3 regions of the Paenibacillus sanfengchensis genome follow, and region 2 is predicted to be linked to each of the others. Evidence: predicted binding sites of a transcription regulator. Region 2 holds the regulator's gene; each other region holds the start of a gene.
The links. Region 2 encodes Rex, which represses fermentation and respiration genes when NADH is low (regulators of the CRP and FNR family bind a similar motif). Its sites were predicted from a motif close to TTGTGAAATATTTCACAA; they were not measured.

Region 1 (2,272 bases), 390 kb from region 2:
TGTTCCGAAGCGCAGGCGGTAAGCAGCAAACCCGCCGTCAAAAGACATCCCGCCAAGTTGCACCACCACTTGAACAAACAATCACCTCACTGTCCTAATTCTAGATGGTGAGACAAGTATAACATATCTTTTATAACCGCTGGTCCTTCGAGAAGTTGACGACGACATGCTGGTCCGGTTTGTAGACCGCAAAAGAATAGCCCTTCTTTTCCAAAACGGAAATAATCTCCGGCAGCGCCTGTACGGTCTGCGCTTTCTCGTGCATCAAAATGACTTCGGTGTCCCGATGAGCCTGCCGTTTGACTTCCTGGATAATTCGATCGGGTTTGCCCGGGTAACTCCAGTCTTTGGAATCCACCGTCCAATCCCACATTTTAAAGCGTTCGGCTGCGATGTCATCGCGGAAGGTCTTCCCTATAAAAGGATGGCTTCCGTATGGAGCGCGAATCAACCAAGGGGTAGCGCCTACGATTTTCTTGATCATAGCTTGCTCCTGCTTATATTCCTTAAGAAATTTAGCGGAGCTTCCGCTCTTGTACAAAGTTTTCTTGTTGTGGGTCATGCTGTGCATGCCGATGTAATTTCCGGCCTGCGCCGCAGTTTTGACGGCCTTTTCGTTCCCCTGCAGTTGATTCCCGATCATAAAAAAAGTGGCATGGATGCCTTTTTGATTTAAAATATTTACAATTTGGTTGGTGTATTTGCTGGGGCCGTCATCAAACGTTAAATAAACTACTTTTTGGGCCGCAGTCTCCTTGGTCTGGACGGCTTGCTTCTGCTGGTTGGGGGCCGGATTGCTGTTTTGGGACGGCGTTCCCGGCTCTGTCGTATTCGCGTCGTCCGCCTTGTCAACTTCCGTTGCGGGAGGCTCAGCGGCCTTCTCCGGAGAATCCATTTCCGTTTGCGTCTTCGCCGCATCCGTTTCATTGGCCTCCAAATACTTGGGAGCCGTCACTGTTACCGATCCGGACGTCTTGGATTTCTGAATGACGGAGCCGGCGGCATAGACGCAGAATGCGAGCGACGTGGACGACAGAATCAACGCTGCTATGATCAATGTTTTCATTTTGCTCTTCGAAGCCTTCCCGTGTTTGGACGATCTGGATTGTCTCGCCGCTTGTTCTTCCATTCTCTCTATGTAGGACATTCTCTCTCACCAAAACCTCTCTTCCGTTGTTATTAATAGAATAATATAAAAAGAGAGGTAGTGTCCTTACAATATGGTTACATCCTGGTTAATCCGTCGTTACAAAGCCACGAAAAAACTTAAATATTTTTAATTCCATGTTTTACTTTAAATTTTCATTGTTTCATGTAAAATGTAGGGAGTAATAAATACATATCCGTATGTTTTGTTACGGATTTCTCAAGTTCCGGCCATCCGGGCGTGCTGATTAAGGTCGTCCTGTTCTGCACAACCTAAGGTATGGAAAATATCACTTATTAGGGAGATGAATCAATGAAAACTCAACTTCGTTCCAGTAGAGTCGTGATTATTGGGACAGGCGCAGTTGGCGCAACTACCGCTTACACCCTTTTGCTTCGCGAAAGAGTTTCGGAACTCGTACTTATTGATGCGAATAAGGATAAGGCGCTTGGTGAAGCCTTGGATATGAATCACGGGCTTCCGTTTACCGGAGGGGTTAAGCTCTGGGCCGGCGATTATAGCGATTGCGCGAATGCCGATGTCATTGTAATTGCCGCGGGCGCTTCCCAGCGTCCGGGGGAAACGCGAATCGATCTCCTGAAAAGGAATGCGGACATTTTTGACACGATCATTCAGAACATCGTCAAATACAACGATCATGGGATCATTTTGGTCGCTACGAACCCGGTCGATATTTTGTCCTATGTGTCCTTAAAAAAGAGCGGATTCCCTTCCAATCGCGTTATCGGCTCCGGCACCCTGCTGGACAGCGCCCGTTTTCGTTACTTGATCGGACAGAATAAAGGAATCAACCCGCGCAGTATTCACGCGCATATCGTAGGCGAGCACGGCGATTCCGAGGTTCCGCTGTGGAGTCTGGCCAATGTGGCCGGCATCGGTCTGGAATTCTCCGAAGAAGATCGGGAAGAGATTTTCAACAGCACCAAAAATGCGGCTTATGAGATCATCAACGCCAAAGGCGCGACTTCTTACGCCATTGCTCTGGCCCTGGATCGGATTATCGTCTCCATTCTGCAAAACGAGGGCTCCGTTCTCAACGTATCTACGCTGCTTAACGATTACAACGGCGTATCCGACGTTTATATCGGTGTACCGAGCATCGTA
Region 2 (2,272 bases):
ACAGCGCCTTCGCCCCGTATTCCGTACCCATGCGAAGCGCCTCTCCCGCCGGGACCGCCGTCGGGTCTCCCGACACGCCTTTATGAATCAGCGCCGCCAGGCGAATCTCCTCAAACATGTCGAGGTTATTGTTGCTGGCGGGTCCATCCGTTCCCAGCGATACGGTAACGCCCGCCCTGAGCAACTCGGGCACGCGGGCTACGCCGCTGGCCAGCTTCAGGTTGCTCCCCGGGTTGTGGGATACCGTTACCCGGTGCTCCGCCAAAACGCCGATCTCCTCGTCCGTCAGATGGACGGCGTGGGCCAGCAGCGTCGGCCGATTGAACATCCCGAGATTCAGCAGGTGCTGAACCGGGCGGACGCCGTAATCGGCTACATTTTGCTCCACCTCGGCTCTCGTCTCCGACATGTGCGTGTGCATCGGCAAATCCAGCTCATGTGCCGCCTGTACAATTTTCTCAATGTAATCCGGAGGGCAAGTATATGGAGAGTGCGGCGAAATCATGGTGGTGATTCGTCCGTCCGCCTTGCCGTGCCAATCGCGCGCAAAGCTCACCGCTTCGTTCAGCTTGCTTTGCTGCACCTCAGGAGGACAGAGCCCGATTACGCCGCGAGTCAATACGGCGCGGATTCCCGATTGATCCACGACGGAAGCTACCTGTTCCATATGGTCGTACATATCCAAAAAGGTGGTCGTTCCGCCCTTTAGCATCTCCAGCACGGACAAGGCCGTTCCCCAATATACATCCTCGCCGGTAAACTTCGCTTCCATCGGCCACATTTTCTCCTGCAGCCACTCCTGAAGCACCATGTCGTCTCCATAGCCGCGCAAGAGCGACATCGCCGCATGACCATGCGTATTGATCAACCCGGGGAGAAACAACAGCCCCTTGCCGTCAAACGTTTCGGCCCCTTCCACGCCTTGCGGGCGCTCCGTTCCGACGTATGTGATCCGGTCTCCTTCGACCAGCATATAGCCCCGGATGATCGGGGTTTTCTGATCCGGCACCGCGAAGGTACCGTCTTTAATCAGCCATTTTCGCGTCATGTTCCGTATGTTCCTTTCCGCCATCCAGATAATAAGCCAAACTCATCAAATCGGTTGTGAAATCCGCCGCATGCACGCGCACTTCCGAAGGCACCTTAAGGATGGTTGGCGCAAAATTCAAAATCGCTCCGATTCCCGCAGCCACCAATTGATCGGCAACCCGCTGCGCTTCCACATCGGGTACGGTGATGATCCCGATGCGGATGTTGCTGCTCCGCACCGTATCCACCAGCTCCTCGATCGGCTGAATCGTAATATGGTTGATCTGCGTCCCGATTTTGTGGGGGGATGCGTCAAAGACCGCTACAATTTTCATATTATCTTTCACATACGCGTTATAATTGGACAACGCGTGGCCAAGATTACCGGCCCCGATCAAAGCTACATTAATTTGCTGATCCAGGTTCAGAATTTGGCGAATTTTCTCGATCAGATACGTTACGTCGTAGCCGATTCCCTTGCGCCCGAAATCTCCGAAGTAAGCCAGGTCTTTACGGATTTGCGCCGGATTCAAATCCAGCTTCTGCCCAAGTTCCTGCGAAGAGACCGTAGGCACCTCCCGGCGGCTGAGTTCATTGAGAAAGCGCAGGTACACCGGCAGGCGGCGAACCACTGCATCCGAAATTTTTTCCGATTTCATCAAATTTCCCCCTACTTACACGATTTGAGGAACACTTACGATTCCCCGGCGTTTAACCATTCCGAAATTCGAGGCACCATCTGCTCCAACGGCATATGCTCCATTTTCGGTCCGGGCAAAGAATACAAGAAGTATTTACCGTAATAGGATTCCAAGATCCGAGTATCATAAACCACCACGATCCCGCGGTCCTGCGAGGACCGGACCAGTCTGCCGAAACCCTGTTTAAAGCGGATAACGGCTTGGGGAACGGACAGTTTCATGAACGGGTTCTTCTTCTCTTGCTGCAGCCTCTCGCTTTTCGCCTCCACCAGCGGATGGTTCGGAGGCTGGAACGGCAGGCGAACGATTGCCAGGCTCGTCAAGGCCTCGCCGGGAATGTCAACGCCTTCCCAGAAACTGCTCGTGCCAAGCAGAACTGAGGCTTGCTGTCCTTGAAACCGGCGGGTCAGCTTCGTTCGGCTTCCGCTGTCCATCCCCTGCCCGATTACGGTGATCCCCTGTCCGGCAAGCAGCTCCTTCAGCGGATCATACACCTGCCGCAGCATCCGGTATGACGTGAACAGGACCAGCATTCTCCCGTG
Region 3 (2,272 bases), on a different contig from region 2:
GCCAGAAATGCCCCGTACATACCGAGAAGAATCATCAAGCAACCGGCCGCGATCATAATCCGGAAGCTCCAGAACGTCGTTCTTACCGGAGGAATATAATCGCCGGGACCATAGGTCTGCTCGTATTCCGCCTGCAGCTCGTGCATCCCTTTCACTTCACCGGAGAACTTACTGTAGGACAGGAAGCTGAGCAGGTAAGGAATTTTAACTTCAAACGTATTGCTCCCGCTCCCCGGATCAATGTGGGCGTATACGGTCCAAGGCGCGGGATCCCCGCTCTTGCCCCAAAGTCCTTCGGACGCCGCCATCTTCATCGGCTGGGTCTTCACCAGGTATTGCGCCTGCTGATGGCCGAACATAGCCGTGCCAAAGGAAGCGATCAAGCCGACGATCACGGCGATGGTAAACGATTTTTTGAAAAATTGAACATCCTGCTTGCGCAGCAGTTTATAAGCGCTGATCCCCGTGATCATGAATGCGCCGGTGGCGAAGGCCCCCAATACCGTATGAGGGAACTCGACCCACAGTTGGCCGTTAGTGATCAAGGCGAAGAAGTCGTTCATCTCGGCCCGGCCATTGTTGATTTCAAAACCGACCGGTCTTTGCATAAAAGAGTTGGCGGCCAAAATCCAGAACGCGGATACCGTCGTCCCGAGGGCTACCAGCCAGATACTAAGCAAATGAACCTTCTTCGACAGGCGGTCCCAGCCGAAAATCCAAAGACCGATAAAGGTAGACTCCATGAAGAACGCGAACAGGGCTTCCACCGCCAGAGGAGCTCCGAACACATCGCCTACGAACCGCGAATAGTCCGACCAGTTCATACCGAACTGGAATTCCTGAATAATCCCCGTGACCACGCCGACGGCAAAGTTAATCAGGAACAGCTTCCCCCAAAACTTTGCCATCTTCTTGTATTCCTCTTTGCCTTTGACGACGTACATCGTCTCCATAATCGCCACGAGCAGAACGAGCCCGATAGACAGAGGCACGAAGAAAAAGTGAAAAATAGTGGTCGCCGCAAATTGAAGTCGTGCAAGCATTAACGGATCCAACATTTTTCTTCCCTACTTTCTAATAATTCTTAACTAATGTGAATTCTATCACGGAATTGTGAGGATACACGGGAAAAAAGTAATAATTTTGTGACAAGAATCACATGACAGATGTCACAATGGTGAACAAATTGCAAAAAACCTTGATAGGACGCTAATTTTTGCATGGCTGTCGATGTGTGAAAAATATGTGTCCGGGCAAAAGAGGGTAAAAAAAAGACCCGCTAAACGCGGGACCTTCCATCCAGTAAATGCCGGACGGTCAGCACGGGGTGGGTCCACAGCATCCGGGGGCCGGCAAAGCGCATTACCTTCTTGATGTCCTCCCGGGGCTCCGGCGCATAGCAGTGAACCGGGCAGGCGGCACAAGTCGTTTTGTTTTCGCCGAAGCGGCAGTACGTCAAACGTTTGAGAGCGTAAGTCAGCAAGTCCTCGCATTCCCGGCATAACCGGGTTGAAGGGACCGTTGGATCACTTGCCGATGTCGGGGACGCAGACGCGCTCGCGCCTTCCGCCGCCTGCACTCCATACGCCTCTTGGACCCGCAAGCGGTGCCGGCTTCTGCAGTAAATGGCGATCATATGCTGAACCGTCTTTTTTTCGCGGACGATTCGCGGTCCTTCCCGCTCCCGGCTCAACGCTTGCTGCGTATTTTTCATGTGGCTCATGGATCGTTCTCATCCTCCGATCGTAGGTAGTTTAAGTCATGATAAGGTTGGCCCGCAAAATAACGGTCATTTTGGGCCAGACTAGCCCGGCTTACGCCAAGGCATGCCCCGGCGTTACCCCAGGCGCTCGCGGGAATCCCGCAGCCCGGCGCTCCGGAATGCCCGCGCCTAACCGCGCTCCTTGATCGCGAACCCCCGCTGCCACAGCACCCAATTGGCCGCCAATAGAAGGGCGGCGTAGAGGTAGACGCCATAGCTCAGCAGCGTTGCCACATAATGGACGAGCGCCAGGCCGCCGAGCAGCAGCATGAGTGGAATCGTGCGAAGGCCGTCGCTCTGCTGCGCTGTTTCGAACCTTTCCGAGAACGGCAGCGCCTTGCTCAGATAGGCGAAGCATAGCACCGAGTACACGAGAATCGCCAGCCCGGCCACGATAAGATCGGGGATGATTCTCCATCCGAACAACACCGCGAACAGGGCAGCTTCCAATGCAAAGACAGGCAAAACCAGCCGTACCAAGGCCGCGAGCAGCGTGCCGCGGTAGATCGG

Region 1: a site for Rex is predicted at 1,353-1,370, ahead of V4U84_RS11735 (L-lactate dehydrogenase). Genes of this name have one in related genera too.
Region 3: a site for Rex is predicted at 1,144-1,161, ahead of V4U84_RS04620 (cytochrome ubiquinol oxidase subunit I). Genes of this name have one in related genera too.

What each region holds. Positions count from the first base shown of each region.
Region 1 covers NZ_JBAGJC010000004.1:543,190-545,461, reverse strand. The annotation lists gene V4U84_RS11745 (WD40/YVTN/BNR-like repeat-containing protein) at 1-77, opposite strand, end outside; gene V4U84_RS11740 (polysaccharide deacetylase family protein) at 131-1,147, opposite strand; gene V4U84_RS11735 (L-lactate dehydrogenase) at 1,460-2,272, shown strand, end outside.
Region 2 covers NZ_JBAGJC010000004.1:156,848-159,119, reverse strand. The annotation lists gene V4U84_RS09965 (amidohydrolase) at 1-1,048, opposite strand, end outside; gene V4U84_RS09960 (redox-sensing transcriptional repressor Rex) at 1,026-1,688, opposite strand; gene dinG (ATP-dependent DNA helicase DinG) at 1,724-2,272, opposite strand, start outside.
Region 3 covers NZ_JBAGJC010000002.1:261,965-264,236, forward strand. The annotation lists gene V4U84_RS04620 (cytochrome ubiquinol oxidase subunit I) at 1-1,055, opposite strand, end outside; gene V4U84_RS04625 (nitrous oxide-stimulated promoter family protein) at 1,280-1,723, opposite strand; gene V4U84_RS04630 (hypothetical protein) at 1,892-2,272, opposite strand, start outside.